DNA from 4 places in the Bradyrhizobium sp. 179 genome. Region 1 is predicted to be linked to each of the others. Evidence: riboswitches for the same ligand, from Rfam matches in the RefSeq annotation. Region 1 holds a riboswitch; each other region holds the start of a gene.

Region 1 (4,212 bases):
CACTTCGTCCAAAATAGTTGCATGAGGAGTGGCTGAGCAGAGCCAGGCAAAGCGTACCAGCGCTCGCCCGCGCCGCCATGCCTACTCGGCACCAGGCATGCGGCTGACTGCAATTAAATCGGTCACTTTGCAAAGCCAGTAACGCTTCTCCCGGCGGAACTTCATTTCCCTCCGAAGCGATGCCGAAAGTTATTGTAGCACAAACCCCTTTTATCAGGCCTCCAGCGAGTCAATCCGCGGAGTTAACGTTGCAGCCGTGAGCGAGGCTTGCACAAAACCTCCAGTCAGGGCGTGTGACCGGAGGTTTGCCGAGATCCGGTGTAGACGTGCGTCGGCTCGCGGCTTTTAGTCGCGCGGTTTCGGAATGGTCGAGCGTCGCTTGGCCCCGCGCTGCCATGCAAGACAAACGACGGAAGCGCCCAGCGGTCGAGTCGCGACTGACTCTCGGAGTAGGGCCTGAGGGCTCGCATAGCTTGAAATTGAAGTGGCCCGTTGCTGTCGCAGATGCAACATGGTCTCAGACCCGGGACAGCACCCCTGGGCAAATTGACCATCATTGAGCGCGTCTGTCCTTGGCACGGCATTTGAAAGGGATCGCCAATGGCATCGCTCGCCTAAGGAGTCGGAAGGCATGGCTTACAAGATCGTCGCTTCGCAATGCACCGTTTGTGGGGCATGTGAGTTCGAGTGTCCCAACGCGGCGATCAGCCTCAAGCGCGACATTTACGTTATCGATGCCAAAAAGTGTACGGAGTGCGAGGGCCATTCCGACACGCCGCAATGCGCGGTGGTCTGTCCGGTGCCTGACACCTGTGTCCAGTCTAAGACAGCATAAGCAGCCCGCGTCCAGAAGGCTTCACCGCTCGATTTTGCGAACGAAGTAATAGATGTCGCGCTTGAGAAGGCCGCCGACCGCGTGGGGCGCATCGAGGTCGATCAACATCGTTATGAGTTTAAGGCGCTGATCGACTCCGAGAAACCATCGAAGGGCTCTGTCAGAGAACACCGTCAAATTTGTCTCGAATAAGGACAAAGCCGCCTCGATGCTCCAGTCGCCGCGTTGGGGCTTATCGTCGCTGGCTGAGGAGACGAGGCGAGGTGGACGGGCGTCGACATCCCAAGATCGACTTGCAGGATATCTAAAGCTACGTCACGGCCGAAGCCGAAGAGACGGTCTCCACGCGCGACGAGATCGGTCCGGAGATCTTGAAGACATACGAGAAGCTCGGCATCCGCGCACCATGCACGAGTGCATGGAGCCTAGGGTCATAGCAGATCCCCGCCGCCCGCGCTCTCGCCGCTTACTCCAGTTTCGCAAGTCAGCGTGCATCCTGAGGTCCGGAACTGTTCCCGCGATGTCACGCATGCCAACGTCCAGGCTGCACTACTCGCCAGCGGCGACGGAAACAACGAAGGCGCGCCAAAGTCGCTCAGCACGTAAGTGCTTGGCGCACCGAGGAGATCATCTTGACCAACGCCACGGAGGCGATCGAGCTCGCGGCTCGTCGCGGGGTCCGCCGAACACAGGCAGTCCGACCTGATCATCCGTGCGATCCTGGAGCAATCCCGGCCTTGGCAATTCCTAAGGAGCCTCATGGCGCTGTGTTCAAGCGGATGTCGGCCGAGCATGATCGCAACTTCCTCACGGGCGAGTTCGAGAAGCTGCTGACGGAAAAGACCAGGCTTGTCGCGATCACGCAGATGTCGAAGCGCCCAGCGCGTTCGTTCTGCTCGCGTTAGCTCACGACTACGCCAAGAGGGTGTTGAGCGGACGCATTCATAAGCGGAGGCTTCACAGATCCACGCGTTTTTACCAGGCCGGGAGTAAGACCGTTGTGCCCTACCTGGTACAGCTGGCAATCGCTTGGGCAATATCGCGGCAACACTTAGTAGGTTGACGGATCGATCCTCGTGCGTCTAATGCCAGCCGTCGTGGTCTTCGGATTTCGTTTGATCCGGAGCTAAGAGGGAAGCCGGTGCAATGCCGGCGCTGCCCCCGCAACTGTAAGCGGCGAGCCGCTGTCCAACGAAGTCACTGAAGCCATGCGGCTTCGGGAAGGCCGGACAGCAGCGACGACCCGCGAGCCAGGAGACCTGCCTCGACAATATATCGTCCACGGGCGGGGTGTCCCGGTGTGCGCCAAGCAGCTGTCGCTCACGCGATATTCGCTGCATGCGTCCGCCATGGCCTTTGCCCCAATTATGGGGTCTGATCTATGTCTATTCTTTCGCTTCCCGTTGCCACATTGGGGACGTCACGCATCGGCCCACGACGCGAACTCAAGTTCGCGCTCGAGAGCTACTGGGCGGGAAACTCCAGCGAAGCCGAGCTCCTCGAGGCGGGGAGTGGACTTCGTGCCGCTAATTGGGCACGGCAGAAATCCTGCGGTGTGACGGTCATTCCTTCGAATGACTTCTCGCTCTACGACCAGGTGCTCGATACCAGCGTAATGGTCGGAGCCATTCCCGACGTCTACGGCTGGACCGAAGGTCCTGTGTCGCTCAAGACCTACTTCGCCATGGCACGTGGCGCTCAGGACGGTGATCACACTCAGCATGGGCCAGGCGTAGCCGCACAGGAAATGACGAAGTGGTTCGATACCAACTACCACTACATGGTGCCGGAATTTCACCAGGATCAGATCTTTAAGTATTCCTCTCGAAAGCCGATCGAGGAATATGAGGAGGCAAAAAGCCTCGGCTACCAAACGCGCCCCGTCCTAGTTGGCCCAGTCACTTTCCTGAAGCTCGGCAAAAGCGCAAATCCCGCATTCAATCCGCTGTCGCTGCTTGATAGGCTCCTCCCAGTCTATGTCGATGTGCTCCGCGAACTAGCCTCGTGCGGTGCTGAATGGGTTCAGCTCGACGAGCCATGCCTGGTGATGGACATCGACGAAGCGTCGCGGGCGGCTGTCCGCCGGGCCTATGCTCATTTCGCAAAGGTTGTGCCGGCCCTTAAAATCATGCTGGCCACTTATTTCGGCGCTATCGGCGACAATCTTGAAACAGCCCTTGCCTTGCCCGTTGCCGGGCTTCATGTCGATCTGGTTCGGGCACCCGACCAGTTGGACGCAATTGTCGCCACAGCCCGCAGAGATCTCGTGGTCTCGCTAGGCGTGGTTGATGGTCGCAACGTCTGGCGCTCCAATCTTGCGGCGCTGCTCGACCAACTTGCCCCTTTGGTCAAAAAGCTGGGCAGGGACCGTGTTCAGATTGCTCCTTCCTGCTCGCTGCTTCATGTTCCGATCGACATTGAGCTAGAGACCGATCTCGATCCCAATCTGAAGACGTGGCTGGCGTTCTCAGTTCAGAAGTTCAAGGAACTTTCGATATTGGGCAAAGCGCTGGCCGGCCATGCTGCCGAGGTGGCCGATGAACTTGCGCTTTCCGAGGACGCAGCCGTGACCCGCGAAACATCGCCCGAGATCCACAATGCGAATGTCGCCGGACGAATGGCCGCGATCGACGATAGCATGCGTCGCCGTCGCAGTGCGTTCACCCAGCGTGCCGACGTCCAGCGGGCCGCATTCGCATTGCCGATGTTTCCAACGACAACCATCGGGTCCTTCCCGCAAACGGTCGACGTCCGGAATGCGCGTGCGGCTCATGCGCGGGGAGCGCTGAATGACGCGCAGTACGAGCAGCTTCTGAAAGCGGAGACAGCCCGTACCGTGCAGTGGCAGGAAGATATCGGCCTGGACGTGCTCGTACACGGTGAGTTCGAGCGCAATGACATGGTTCAATACTTTGCCGAGCAGCTGTTGGGATTCGCTTTCACCAAGCACGGCTGGGTTCAGTCTTATGGGTCGCGGTACGTTCGTCCGCCTATCCTGTTCGGAGATGTCTCCCGGCCGAAGCCGATGACCGTTGAATGGTGGCGCTTCGCGCAGTCTCTGACTAAGAAACCCGTCAAGGCTATGCTGACCGGACCGGTGACGATCCTGAACTGGTCGTTTGTCCGCGACGACATCTCGCGGAGCGAGACATGCCGTCAGATCGCTCTTGCGATCCGAGATGAGGTGATCGATCTTGAGGCGGCTGGAGCGACCATGATCCAGATCGACGAGGCTGCGTTGCGGGAGGGATTGCCGCTACGCAAATCGCAGTGGAGGAACTATCTCGATTGGGCAGTGGACAGCTTCCGCGTTTGCTCGTCCGCTGTCGCCGACGGAACTCAGATCCATACCCACATGTGCTATTCCGAGTTCAACG
Region 2 (4,212 bases), on a different contig from region 1:
CAACGGCGCCGGCAACCGGTATTCTCGTCTCTTCGCGATCCAGCGGCACGAGTCCGGCAAAGCGTTCCGCCTCCGTCAATGACGGGAACGGAACGAAGTGCATCACGATCCCGGTCGCGAACCACATCGCGAACAGCAGGCAGAAGGCGATCCCGAGCCAGCGGTGCAGCAGGACGATCGCACTCATCATCCGTCTAACACCTCACCATTTGAACGCCGCGGAGATTTCGTAGGTCCGCGGCGCGCCGAGCAGGATTTGGTCGGGGTAGAACGGATCGCCCCAGATCGCATACCGCTTGTCGGTTATATTGCGGACGCGGAAGATCAAGCGAGCCTGGTCGACCGCATTGAACACCGTCTTGGGGATGTCGACGAAGGCATAGACGTCGGCCACAGTGTAGGCCTTCATCGTCACCACGTTGGCATCGGTGTTGTAGCGGTCGCCAACGTGACGGCCGGTGATGCCGAGCTCCACCTGCCAGGGCGTGAAGAACCGATACGACGCGCCGGCGTTGGCCACGATGCGCGGCACGTTCGGCGGCATATTGCCGGTGAACGAGCCGCCCACGAAATTGTAGTCGGCGTAGCGAGCATCGACATAGGCGATGTTTCCCCAGAGACGCAGGGGCTCGATCGGGCGCACGGACGCCGCGAGCTCCACGCCCTTCGACTCCTGTCGTCCGGCGATATTCAACTGCATGCCGCCGGCCGCGGCGTAGACGTTCTTGCGCACGATGTCGTAGGCGGAAAACGACCATTCCGCCCTGTTGTCCCAGAACAGATGCTTGACGCCGGTCTCATAAGTGCGCGCGGTCGTCAGTTCGAGCGGCTGGGTCGGCCCGAGCAGAAAGATGTTGGTGGCGGAGACATCGGCGCCGGTGGCGTACTGGCTGAAGAAGGTCAGACCGGGCACGGCCTCCCAGGTGTAGCCGATGCGACCGGTGACCGGCGCCCAGTCTTTCGTGAACGGAAAGCCAGCCTTCTCCAGGCCGTTCTTATCGGTCGAGTTGCGGTCGAGCCCGATATGCTCGACGCGCAGGCCGCCGACCAGTGCGAAGGTACGTGTCAGCTTCAGCCGGTCCTCGAACGACAGCGCCTCGTTGTCGATGCGCGCGGTTTGCTGCTGGATCGTGAGCGGGCCGTAAAAGCCGCGGTCGGGATTGACCAGCGAAACGGAATCGCCTGGGAAGTTTGCCGCACCCGGCCTGACGAAATCGAGATAGCTTGACGACAACGTCGTGACCAGCCGGTTGTCGAAGCCTGCAATGTTCGTGTCCCAGATCAGGTCGGTGATGTTGCCCACCAGCCGCTGGCTGTGCGCGACATAGAAGCGTTCACGATCGACCATGTTCGTCGTGGAATTGAACGCCTCGATCTCGTTGTTGAACCAGGTCCGTTCTGCACCGTAGCCATAGGCCTGGCTCTTCAGCGTCAGGTCCGGCGCGAGCTTCAGCTCGAAGCCACCGCGCAGCCACACCTCCTGCGCGGCGTTGCGATTGTCGAGGACGTTGTAATTGGTGTTGAAGGTGCGGTCGTCAATGGTGACGGCGCCGAGATTGCTTCCGTTGTAGTTGGAGACGTAATTGCCGGAGACGATCCCCGTCGTCGCGTGCGAGCCGCTGAAGGCGATCGGCACCAGCGGCGCGCCCCAGTAGGCTTTGGAGCGATCCTCCCTGTATTCGATTGCGCCCCAGATCTTGAGTCTGTCCGAGATGCGGTAATTGAGCTGGCCGGACGTGCCGAACGTCTTGACGTTGGTGTCGTCGGCAAAGCCGTTGAGGGTGGAACGGCTGATGTCGACGCGATAGTCCAGGCCCTGCACGTTGGTGCTGCCGCCCGAGCCGTAGTGAACGCGGAACGAGTTCAGGGAATCCCAAGAGAAATCAGCCTCGTTCCGGACCAGTCCTGTATGCGGCTGCTTGGTGACGAAGTTGATGGCGCCGCCGGCAGCGCCCTCGCCTGATATCAGCGAGGCCGGACCTTTCAGGAATTCAACAGCCTCCAGATTGGTGGTGTCTACGATCCGCGAGGTCATGTTCTGCGGACCGATCTTGATGCCGTTGTAGAGCGTGTTGATCTGGCTGTTGGTGAAGCCGCGCATGGAGAAGGCTGAAGGTTCAGCCGGATTGTCGCCGGAGGTGACGCCGACCGCGCCCTGCGCCACTTCGGAGACAGTGCGATAGCTCTGCTCGCGCATCGTCTCGGCCGAGATGACTTCGACGGTCGCCGGCGTTTCACGCACGGTGAGGCCGAGCCGCGAGGCGCTTTCAGCCACGGCATTGCTGTTGAGCGGCGTTGGTGCCGCGGCGGCCGGCACGACAGGCTTTGGCGCTGTGGATGCAGTCGCTGGCCTGCGCGCCGTTGCACGGCGGGCGCTCGGCGCCTCCCGGCCCGCCGGCTTGGCCTGCTTGCGGGATTGGGCGGGCGACACCTCGACCGGCGGCAGCGACTCGCGGACCTGCTGCGCCAGGGCGGCAGATACATCGACGGCGGCCAGTGACGTAAGCGCCGCGGAGGCAAGCAGGAAGCGGTACGGTCGTATAAAACGGAGAGAAGACACGGTTTCGAAACCTCGGTATGACGTCAGTGGCACGTCACAGCGAACGAGGTCTCACCTTTGGCCTGTCAGCCCTTCGATGAAGCCGAATGTCTGTACTCCCCGACCGACATCTTCGCGTGTGACCACGGCTGACGGCAGGTCTCCTGGCTCGCGGGTCGTGACCGCTTCGTCGCCTTCCCGGGACCGAGGACCCAGTGGCTTCTGACGAAGGATTCACCGCTTACAGTTGCGGGGGCAGCCGCGGCATTGGGGACGAATTCCCCGCACCGCATTCCCTTTTCATCCCCTCTCGGGGAAACCGTCGCCAGCATCTAGGATTACGATCAAGACAGAGTCAATGTGCAAGCTGCGGCGTTATTGCCACAGCAACCAACTTCCTTGGAGACGAGCATGGAAGGCGAGACCTTCCTTTGGCTGATACGGCATGCGCCGGTCGATGGCGTCACAGGGACGATCCATGCCGCCGATGCGCCGGCCGATCTTCGCGATCGCGCGCAGCTAGAGGCGCTGCGGCAGTCTCTGCCGAGAGGCGCGGCGAGCCATGCGAGCCCAGCGCGGCGCACGATCGAGACCGCGCATGCGCTGGGACTCACGCCCGAGCTGATCCCCGAATTCGGCGAACAGGATTTCGGCGCATGGACCGGGCGTCGGCATGACGAGATCGGCGCGGCCGGGGACGAGGCCTATGCGCAATTCTGGAGCGATCCGGCGCGCGAACGTCCGCCGGGCGGCGAGAGCTTTGCGGATCAGGTCGCGCGCGTCCGGCTTGGGCTCTCGCGGATCAGCGCGGGCTCCGCAACGCTCGTCGTGCATTCCGGCACGATCCGCGCCGCGCTGTGCATCGCGCTGGATCTGACGCCGCAGGCCGCCTTGCGCTTCGTGATCGATCCGCTGTCGCTCACCCGGATCGACCGGCTCGCCACTGGGTGGCGCGTCGTCTCCGTCAATCAGCGGATGGCCTGAGCCCGATCAGGCCGGGCGATCCGGCACATTGGCTTGCGCAAAAGTCGCCATGCCGTTGTGGAGCGCGCAAGCCGACCGCACCAGCGGCAACGCGATCGCAGCGCCGGAGCCCTCACCGAGCCGAAGATCGAGGCTGATCAGCGGCTGCACGTTCAGCGCACGCAGCACCAGCCGATGCCCCTGCTCCGCCGATTGATGCGACGGCAGCAGGAACGGTCGGCACGAGGGGTTGATCTGCACCGCCACCAGCGCCGCGACCGACACGATGAAGCCGTCGATCAATACGGGAAGGCGGCGTTGCGCCGCCGCGATGATAGCGCCGCAGATCGCCGCGATCTCGAGACCGCCGACGGCACACAAGATGTGTTCGGACGAAGCGCCCGCAATGCCATGGCGCGCAATCGCGGCATCGATCACCCGCGCCTTGTGCGCGCGGCCGGCCGCGTCGATACCGGTGCCGCTGCCCGCGATCTCCTCGGCGCTGATGCCGAGCAGGCTCGCCGCAATGGCCGCCGAGACCGTGGTGTTGCCGATGCCCATCTCGCCGAAGATCACCAGATCAGGCCGGCCGACTTCCGCGCGTGCAACCGCGCGCTGCCCGGCTGCGAAGGCGAATGCCAGTTCCGCAGGCTCGAGTGCAGCTTCCACGCTGAAATCGCGCGTGCCGCTCCGCGGCTTGTCGGTGACGA
Region 3 (4,212 bases), on a different contig from region 1:
GCTGGAACCAAGCTCACGCGCCAGCACCGAGATCGCGGCGCCACCGGAGGCAAAATTCGCCATCATCGCGATCGTCACTCCTTGCGGATAGGCAGACACGCCCTGCGCGACGATGCCGTGATCGCCGGCGAAGACGATGATCGGCACGCGCGCGGCGCGAGGAGATTCCGTCGCTTGCAGGCCCGCAAGCTCGATCGCCAGTTGCTCAAGCCGGCCGAGCGCGCCGGTCGGCTTTGTCAATTGCGTCTGCCGCGCGATCGCTGCCTCGCGGTGCATCGCGGAGATGTCGGGACACTCTTGGTAGACCCATTCGGGGAGCATGCTGCCTCGCTTAACGCGTGCGCTTGAGAATGTAGCTGTCCATGATCCAGCCATGCCGCTGGCGCGCCTGCTGCCGCGCAGCGACAATACGCGGGCCGATTTCGGCCAGCGCACCGGACATGACGATCTGATCGGGCATGCCAAGATAGACGCCCCACCAGATGTGGAGACCAGCCGGATCGAGCGACTGGAACGCCGTGCCGCCGTCGAGCATCACAGCGACGGTATCGACCCCTTGTGGCCAGCCGCCTTCGCGCAAGCGCCGCCCCGTCGTGACCAGGAATGGCTCGCCGATATCGTTGAGCGGCAGCGCATGCGCGGCGCACAGCGCCTGGATCGAGGTGATGCCGGGCACGACCTCGATCGTCGGCAACGGATGGAGCCGCCGCGCAATGCGCAGCGAGGAATCGTACAGCGAAGGATCGCCCCAGATCAGCAGCGCGACCTTGCCCTCGCCGCCGAGATGATTTGCGATGGTTTGCGACCAGGTTGCCGCCACGGCATCGTGCCAATCGTCCACGCCCTTGTGGTAGTCCGCCTCAGTCGTGTCCCGCACTGGCAAGTCGAACTCGGCGATGCGCGTGCTCGCGCTGGTGAGCACATCCGCGCAGATCGTCCGCCTGAGATCTGCGAGATCAGATTTCGCCGTCCCCTTGCGCGGGATCAGGACGAGATCGGCGGCGTTGATGGCACGGGCCGCGGCGCGCGTGAGCTGCCCGGGATCGCCGCAACCGATGCCTATTAAGGAAAGCGTGAGCATCGCGAGCGCGAAGGGCGGCCGCACCGGCCGCCCTTCGCTTGTCTCTCAAGCGCCGTTATGAAGGCGCGGCGTGACGAGGCCGGGCGCGGTGACACCGCGCAGCGACTTCGCCAGCGCCAGCACCGCGAGATCGGCGAGCGGCTCGATCACGATGACCAGCGCATAGGATGCCGCAAACGCCGCGATGTTGGCGAGGTTGGTCGCGCCGAAGCCGGAGCCATAGAGGGCCCAGAACGCCACCCAGGCGACGATGCCGGACTGATAGGCGGTCGAGAGCGCCAGCGCCTGGCGGTATTGCAGATCGACGTAAGCGGTGTTGCGCGGAATGATCCGCGTGGCCAGCGCCTGAATCGCGAACAGCGGCACCAGGAGTGTCGTGATGTTCATGCCGTATTGCGGCAGGTCGGTCGGCACGAAGAAGACGCCCTGGAGCAGCAGCCCGAACGCAAGGCCGAAGGCGGCGGGCGCAGCACCGAACAGCAGGAACAGCGTCGAGCCGAGGATGAAGTGCACCTCGGAGACGCCAACCGGGAAGTGCGGCAGCACCTGGAAGAAGCTGAAGACGAGGCCGGTGGTGGCGAGCGTGCGCGTCGCGAACGAGCCGATGCCCTGCTCGCGCACGGTCCCCACGGCGAGCTTCAAGGCAACGCCGCCTGCGGCGATGCCGGTTGCGTAACTCAACACGAGCTTGGCGCCCGTCACGATTCCGGGTTCGATATGCATGGCTCAGATCCTTCCTGCCGTCACACCCGACGGCCTTGGCCTCAAAACGTGCAGGGCCGGTCTCCTGGCTCGCGGTTCACTTGCGGTTCTCCGGCCTTCCCGAGCCTTGCGGCCCAGTGGCTGATCGGAGCCCCTCACCGCTTACAGTCGCGGGGGCGGCTGGGGATTTGGGCGCCGCAACTGGGTCCGCCCGCCCCCATTCCCGATTATGCTCCGGCGCTTTGCGCCGCGTCGAGCACCATGCCTCTCCTGTGTGCCCCTTTCGCGAGCCGGGCGTCAAGGGGCCAAGGGCGGCCGCGGCCATCATGACAGATCGTCTCCTGCCAGCGCCCCGAACAGGATGACGGCGGCGGTGGAAGCGGCGCCGCCGCGGGCAAGCTGCTCGGCAAGCTCGACAATGGTGGTGCGCACCAGCCGCTCGTCGGAACGGCCAAGAGATTCCGCAAACAGCGCCGGCGTATCTGCGGCGAGGCCATGCTCGATCAATTTTGCGGCAAGGGCCGGAAAGGTGCGCCGACCCATATAAACCACGGTGGTTGCCTCCGGATCTGCCAGCGCCACCCAATTCAGGTTTTGCGGCAGCTCGCCGGTGACGTCGGCCCCGGTCACGAACTGCACCCGCCGCGAGGTGTGGCGCCGGGTCAGGGGGATGCCGGCTTGCGCGGCGGCGACGCAGGCGGATGTGACGCCGGGAATGATCTCGTAGCCGATGCCGGCCTCGCGCAGCGTCTCGAGCTCCTCCTCGAGCCGGCCAAAAATGCCGGCGTCCCCAGACTTCAGCCGCACCACGCGCGCGCCAGTTGCGGCATAGTCAACCAAGAGGCGGTTGACGTGGTGCTGCTTGGTCGAGGGCCGCCCTGCCCGTTTGCCGACCGCGACGAGATTGGCGCCGGGACGGGCGAGATCGAGGATCGCGCCGGAGGCAAGATCATCATAGAGCACGACGTCGGCCTCGCGCAGCCGTGCAGTCCCCTTCACCGTGAGGAGTTCGGGGTCGCCGGGGCCGGCGGAGACGAAACTGACAAAACCGCTCACCGGTCCTCCGCAATCAGATGGAAGAACGTGCCGGTGGCTTGGCCCCGCCGCGAGCCGGTCTCGGCAATGACCGCGCCGGTTGCGTCGTGGACCACGGCCAGCGGCGTGTCGGGCTGGGCGATGATCGTCGAATAATGGAACTCGTGGCCGCGCAGGCGTGCGCCGGCCCGGTGCCCCGGCATCGGCGTGGCCAGTTCGGCGAGACGATAGCCCAGATGCATGCGGCGCTTGGCAAAGCTGGTCTCCAGGCCGAGCAGCCCCGCCATCTCATGGCGCACGCCATCGGCATCGGTCAAAGCGGTCCCCAGCACCATATAGCCTCCGCATTCGCCGTGGACCGGCCGTGTCTCGGCGAAGGACCGCACGCCGCTGCGAAAGCGTGCGTTGGCCGCGATCTTGCCGGCATGAAGCTCGGGATAGCCGCCGGGCAGCCAGCAGACATCGGCGCTCGCGTCAGGCGGTTCGTCGGCCAGCGGCGAGAACGGCACGATCTCGGCGCCGGCCGCGCGCCAGGCCTCCAGCATGTGCGGATAGACGAAGGAGAACGCCGCATCGCGGGCGAGCGCAATGCGCTGCCCGGGCGGCGTCACGTTCAAACCATTGCTCGCTGCCGGCGACCAGTTGGCGGCCGCCCGCAGCACCGCATCGAGATCGACATGCTCGGCAACGAAGCGCGCGGCCTCGTCGATCAGCTTGCCGATCCCGGCCTGCTCCTCGGCCTGCACCAGGCCGAGATGGCGCTTCGGCAGACCAATCTCGGCATGGCGCGGCAATGCGCCGAACACGGCGATGCCGGCGTCTCTCAGCGCGCGACGCACGAGATCTTCGTGGCGCGGGCTGGCGACACGATTGAGCACCACGCCGGCAAGGCGCACGCCAGGGCGGTAGTCGCGAAGGCCCGCGGCAATTGCTGCCGCGGTCTGCGCTTGGCCGGAGGGATCGATCACCAGCAGCACGGGCCAGCCCAGCATCTCGGCGATGTCTGCGGTGGCGCCGGTGCCGGAGACGCCGCGCGCGGCGACGCCGTCGAACAGGCCCATCGAGCCCTCCGCGAGCACGACGTCGGCATCCGCGCCGCGGCTGACGAGATGCGCGATCGCCCCGCGATCCATCGCCCAGCTATCGATATTGACGGAGGCCCGTCCCGTCGCCGCAGCGTGAAAGGCGGGATCGATATAGTCGGGCCCGCTCTTGAAGCACTGCACGTTCAAGCCGCGATTGCGCCAAGCGCGGGCGAGCGCCAGCGTCAGCGTGGTTTTGCCGACCCCCGAGGCCGGTGCGGAGATGACGAGACCTGCCGCCATCAGGACGCCTCCGGGAAGCGCGGCTCGGCGCCAACCGGCCGATAGCGGCGATCATAGTCGGCGGCATAG
Region 4 (4,212 bases), on a different contig from region 1:
ACGTCGGCTTTGCGCGCAAAGCCCATGTTGGCAATGTCGGCCTTGCGCAGGTTGACCTCGGCCGGGCTGCCCGCGCCTTCGACCAGCACAAGATCGGCGCGCGTCTTCAAGCGCGCGAAACTCTCCAGCACGGCGCCCATCAGCGAGGGCTTCATCGCCGCATAATCACGCGCACGCGCGGTTGCGATGCGCTTGCCATGGACGATGACCTGCGCGCCGACATCGGTCTCCGGCTTGAGCAGCACCGGGTTCATGTCGGTGTGCGGTTCGACGCGAGCGGCGAGCGCCTGAAGCGCCTGGGCGCGGCCGATCTCGCCGCCGTCGATGGTGACGGCGGCATTGTTCGACATGTTCTGCGGCTTAAAAGGGAGCACGCGCAGGCCGCGCCGCGTGAAAGCGCGCGCAAGGCCGGCGACGATGAGCGACTTGCCCACGTCCGAGCCGGCTCCCTGGATCATCAGCGCGCGCGCCATGGCGAGATCGTATCAGAACTCGACGCCGGCTTGCGCCTTGATGCCGGACCGGAAGGGATGCTTGACCAGCGTCATCTCGGTAACGAGATCGGCGATCTCGATCAGTTCGTCCTTGGCGTTGCGCCCGGTGAGCACGACATGCGTCATCGGCGGCTTTTGCGTCGTCAGGAATTCGACCACCTCGGCGACGTCGAGATAATCATAGCGTAGCGCGATGTTGATCTCGTCAAGCACGACCATGCGCAACGCAGGGTCGCGAATCAGCTCCTTCGCCTTGTCCCAGCCGGCGCGCGCGGCGGCGATGTCGCGGGCGCGGTCCTGCGTCTCCCAGGTGAAACCTTCGCCCATGGCGTGGAATTGGCAGAGGTCGCCGAAATGGCCAGTGAGAAGGCGGCGCTCGCCGGTGTCCCAGGCGCCTTTGATGAACTGCACCACCGCGCAGGGCAAGCCATGGGCGACGCAGCGGACGATCATGCCGAAGGCCGAGGACGACTTGCCTTTGCCGGCGCCGGTGTGGACGATAACGAGGCCTTTTTCGCCGCTCTTGGTCGCCATGATCTTGTCGCGGGCGGCCTTCTTCTTCGCCATTTTGGCGGCGTGGCGGGCGTCGGTTTCCTCGCCCGTTTGGATATCCGGTTCAGGCGTCATCGTACCCGGTCCTTCGGCTTGACAAGTGGCGGCCACCGGCAAATGGTGGGCCTGCGCTGGTTCCTGTCCTATGACAGGCGAAGAGGGAATGCGATAGGGTCCGAATCGGCAAGATTTGGGTCCAAAATGCAGCCGCCCCCGCGACCGTGACCGGAGAGATGCCCGAAGCCACTGACCCCTAGCAGGATCGGGAAGGCGGGGATCGAAGGGCAAAAGCCCTGCTCCGCAAGCCGGGAGACCTGCCAGCGCGGACGATTTTGGACCGGCGGACGGGGTGTTCCGCGACGGGGAAACGGGCCTCTCACAATGGTTCGTGCGCCTCTTCGCCTCCCGCTGTTATTCTGGAAGAGGCGATGACGGTCACACTTCACGTCTGCATTACCTGCCGTGCCGGCGAGACGCTTGGCGAAGGCGACGTCACGCCGGGCAAGCGGTTGCATGGCGCGATCCTGGGCGCCGGCGTGCCCGATGGCGTCAATGTGGTTCCGGTCGAATGCCTCTCTGCCTGCAGCCAGGGCTGCTCGGTCGCGTTGAGTGCGCCCGGCCGCTGGTCCTATGTCTATGGCCGCCTGTCGGAGACGAATGCGCGCGACGTGGTCGCCGGCGCTGCGGCCTATGCGGCCGCGCCCGATGGCCTCGTGCCCTGGCGCAGCCGTCCCGAAATTTTCCGCAAGCAGTCGCTTGCCCGCATTCCCCCCATCGCCGTCGTGCCGGAGGCCGCCGAATGAATTCGCTCGCAAAAGTCCCGGTCACGGTGATCACCGGTTTTCTGGGCTCCGGCAAGACGACGCTGATCCAGCATCTGCTCGCCAATGCCGACGGCAAGAAGCTCGCCGTGCTCGTCAACGAGTTCGGCAGCGAGGGCGTCGACGGCGAGATTTTGAAGTCGTGCGCTGCCGCCAATTGCCCGGAGGAGAACATCATCGAGCTCGCCAATGGCTGCATCTGCTGCACCGTCGCCGACGATTTCATTCCAACCATGGAGCAATTGCTGGCGCGCCCCGTGAAGCCCGATCACATCCTGATCGAGACCTCGGGCCTGGCGTTGCCGAAACCGCTGCTGAAGGCGTTTGACTGGCCGGAGATCCGCTCGCGTATCACTGTCGATGGCGTGATTGCGCTGGCCGATGCTGAGGCCGTCGCTGCTGGCCGCTTCGCGCCGGACCCGATTGCAGTCGAGGCGCAGCGCGCGGCGGACGACAATCTCGACCACGAGACGCCGCTGTCGGAAGTGTTCGAGGACCAGATCGCCTGCGCCGACATCGTGCTGCTGACCAAGGCCGATCTTGCCGGCAGCGCTGGGATCGAAGCCGCCAAGGCGGCGATCACCGCCGAGATGCCGCGCCGCGTGCCGATGCTTCCCGTCACCGACGGCGCGATCGATGCGCGCGTCATCCTCGGTCTCGGCGCCGCCGCCGAGAACGATCTTGCCGCGCGTCCCTCGCATCACGACGGCGAAGAGGAGCATGAGCATGACGATTTTGCTTCCGTCGTGATCGACCTGCCGGAAGTTGCCGATATCGATGCGCTGGTCGCCTCCGTTCAGCGCCTGGCGCGCGAGCAGAACGTGCTGCGCGTCAAAGGCTATATCGCAATCGCGGGTAAGCCGATGCGCCTCTTGCTGCAGGCGGTCGGCGAGCGTGTGCGCCACCAGTTCGACAAGCCCTGGGGCGCAGGTGTCAGGCAATCAAAACTCGTCATGATTGGCGAGCACGGCGATATTGACGAGGCCGCGATCAGGTCAGGGCTAGCAACCTGATGCACGTCGTTTTCCGCGAGAGCCGCGGTCTTGAGGAGACCGCGACGCCAAGGGACATCGGCCAGGACCCGGCCGATCTCGTGGTGCTCTCATATTCGGATTCCGACCTTGCCGCCTTTGCGGCCGGCTGGCGGCGCGGCCGTACCAGCCTGCCGTCGCTGCGGCTCGCAAATCTTGCGGAACTGCGTCATCCGCTCTCGGTGGACACCTATATCGAGCGCACGCTCTCCCATGCGCGTGGCATTCTGGTACGTCTGATCGGCGGTGAATCCTATTGGCCGTATGGTCTCGCAACGCTCCAGCAACTTGCTAAGGACCGCAACATCGTGCTGGCCGTGCTGCCGGCCGACGGCCGTGACGATACGCGGCTCGACGCGTATTCGACCTTGCCGGTCTCGACCCTGCGCCGGCTCAAGGTGCTCTGTGACACCGGCGGCCCGGTCGCGGCCCAAGCCGCGATCGCGCAGCTCGCGCTGGCCTCGGGCCTCTATGCCGGGCCAGTCGTCGGCGAAATGGATGTGCCCGAGACGGGATTTTATGATCCCGCGCGCGGCGTCATTGCTGCGCCGGCGGGCGGCGAGGGGAAGCCGCTCGCGCTGGTGACGTTCTATCGCTCCTATCTCACCGCTGCGGACACCGGGCCGGTCGATGCCTTGATCGCCGCGCTGCGCGATAAGGGTTTTGGTGCCTATGGTGTCTTCGTCACCTCGCTGAAAGCCGCAGGCGTCGCGGATTGGCTGCGCGCGCATCTCGCGCGAAATCCTCCGGCGGCGATCGTCAATGCGACGGCGTTCTCGGCCGTAGGCGACGATGGCACGACGCCGTTCGACGTAGCCAAGTGTCCGGTGTTCCAGGTTGCGCTCTCGACGGCACGGCGCGAGGATTGGGCTACCTCGCTGCGCGGCCTCTCGCCGGGCGACCTCGCGATGCATGTGGTGCTGCCCGAGGTCGATGGCCGCTTGTTCGCGGGCGTGGTGAGCTTTAAAGCCGCTGCGGAGCGCGATCCCGATCTGCAGTTCTCCCATCTTGCGCATCGCGCTGACGAGGAGCGGGTGAAGGCCGTCGCCGCACGGGTTGCGGCCTGGCGGCGGCTCGCCGAGACGCCCGTCGCCAAGAAGCGTCTGGCGATCGTGCTTTCGAACTACCCGGGCCGTCCACACCAGATCGCGCATGCGGTTGGTCTCGATGCGCTGGCGTCCGTCGAGGTCTTGCTGTCCGACCTCGCGCAGACGGGCTTCGATGCCGCGCCAGTTCATGCGCTCGGCGAAACGCTGCTGAGGCAGCAGCTGACCTGGAGCGTCGCTGAGTACCGCACGGCGCTCTCGCGTCTGC

Evidence for each region. Region 1 has a riboswitch for cobalamin ahead of metE (5-methyltetrahydropteroyltriglutamate--homocysteine S-methyltransferase). Riboswitches for the same ligand answer to the same signal wherever they lie in the genome.
Region 2: it holds a riboswitch for cobalamin, as region 1 does, so the genes downstream of both, IVB12_RS33375 (TonB-dependent receptor) here and metE (5-methyltetrahydropteroyltriglutamate--homocysteine S-methyltransferase) in region 1, are expected to answer to the same signal.
Region 3: it holds a riboswitch for cobalamin, as region 1 does, so the genes downstream of both, IVB12_RS33395 (energy-coupling factor ABC transporter permease) here and metE (5-methyltetrahydropteroyltriglutamate--homocysteine S-methyltransferase) in region 1, are expected to answer to the same signal.
Region 4: it holds a riboswitch for cobalamin, as region 1 does, so the genes downstream of both, IVB12_RS33460 (DUF1636 domain-containing protein) here and metE (5-methyltetrahydropteroyltriglutamate--homocysteine S-methyltransferase) in region 1, are expected to answer to the same signal.

The regions. Positions count from the first base shown of each region.
Region 1 is NZ_JADPJR010000033.1:17,384-21,595, forward strand. It holds gene IVB12_RS07885 (EAL domain-containing response regulator) at 1-17, shown strand, start outside; gene IVB12_RS07890 (4Fe-4S binding protein) at 632-835, shown strand; gene IVB12_RS07895 (aminotransferase class V-fold PLP-dependent enzyme) at 1,345-1,740, shown strand; cobalamin riboswitch at 1,917-2,117, shown strand; gene metE (5-methyltetrahydropteroyltriglutamate--homocysteine S-methyltransferase) at 2,217-4,212, shown strand, end outside.
Region 2 is NZ_JADPJR010000144.1:88,157-92,368, forward strand. It holds gene IVB12_RS33370 (PepSY domain-containing protein) at 1-190, opposite strand, end outside; gene IVB12_RS33375 (TonB-dependent receptor) at 203-2,560, opposite strand; cobalamin riboswitch at 2,676-2,878, opposite strand; gene IVB12_RS33380 (histidine phosphatase family protein) at 2,951-3,523, shown strand; gene cobT (nicotinate-nucleotide--dimethylbenzimidazole phosphoribosyltransferase) at 3,530-4,212, opposite strand, start outside.
Region 3 is NZ_JADPJR010000144.1:92,418-96,629, forward strand. It holds gene cobT (nicotinate-nucleotide--dimethylbenzimidazole phosphoribosyltransferase) at 1-321, opposite strand, end outside; gene cobF (precorrin-6A synthase (deacetylating)) at 332-1,081, opposite strand; gene IVB12_RS33395 (energy-coupling factor ABC transporter permease) at 1,127-1,804, opposite strand; cobalamin riboswitch at 1,841-2,062, opposite strand; gene cobA (uroporphyrinogen-III C-methyltransferase) at 2,108-2,839, opposite strand; gene IVB12_RS33405 (cobyrinate a,c-diamide synthase) at 2,836-4,143, opposite strand; gene cobM (precorrin-4 C(11)-methyltransferase) at 4,143-4,212, opposite strand, start outside.
Region 4 is NZ_JADPJR010000144.1:104,776-108,987, reverse strand. It holds gene IVB12_RS33470 (cobyric acid synthase) at 1-473, opposite strand, end outside; gene cobO (cob(I)yrinic acid a,c-diamide adenosyltransferase) at 486-1,121, opposite strand; cobalamin riboswitch at 1,162-1,383, shown strand; gene IVB12_RS33460 (DUF1636 domain-containing protein) at 1,475-1,849, shown strand; gene cobW (cobalamin biosynthesis protein CobW) at 1,846-2,880, shown strand; gene cobN (cobaltochelatase subunit CobN) at 2,880-4,212, shown strand, end outside.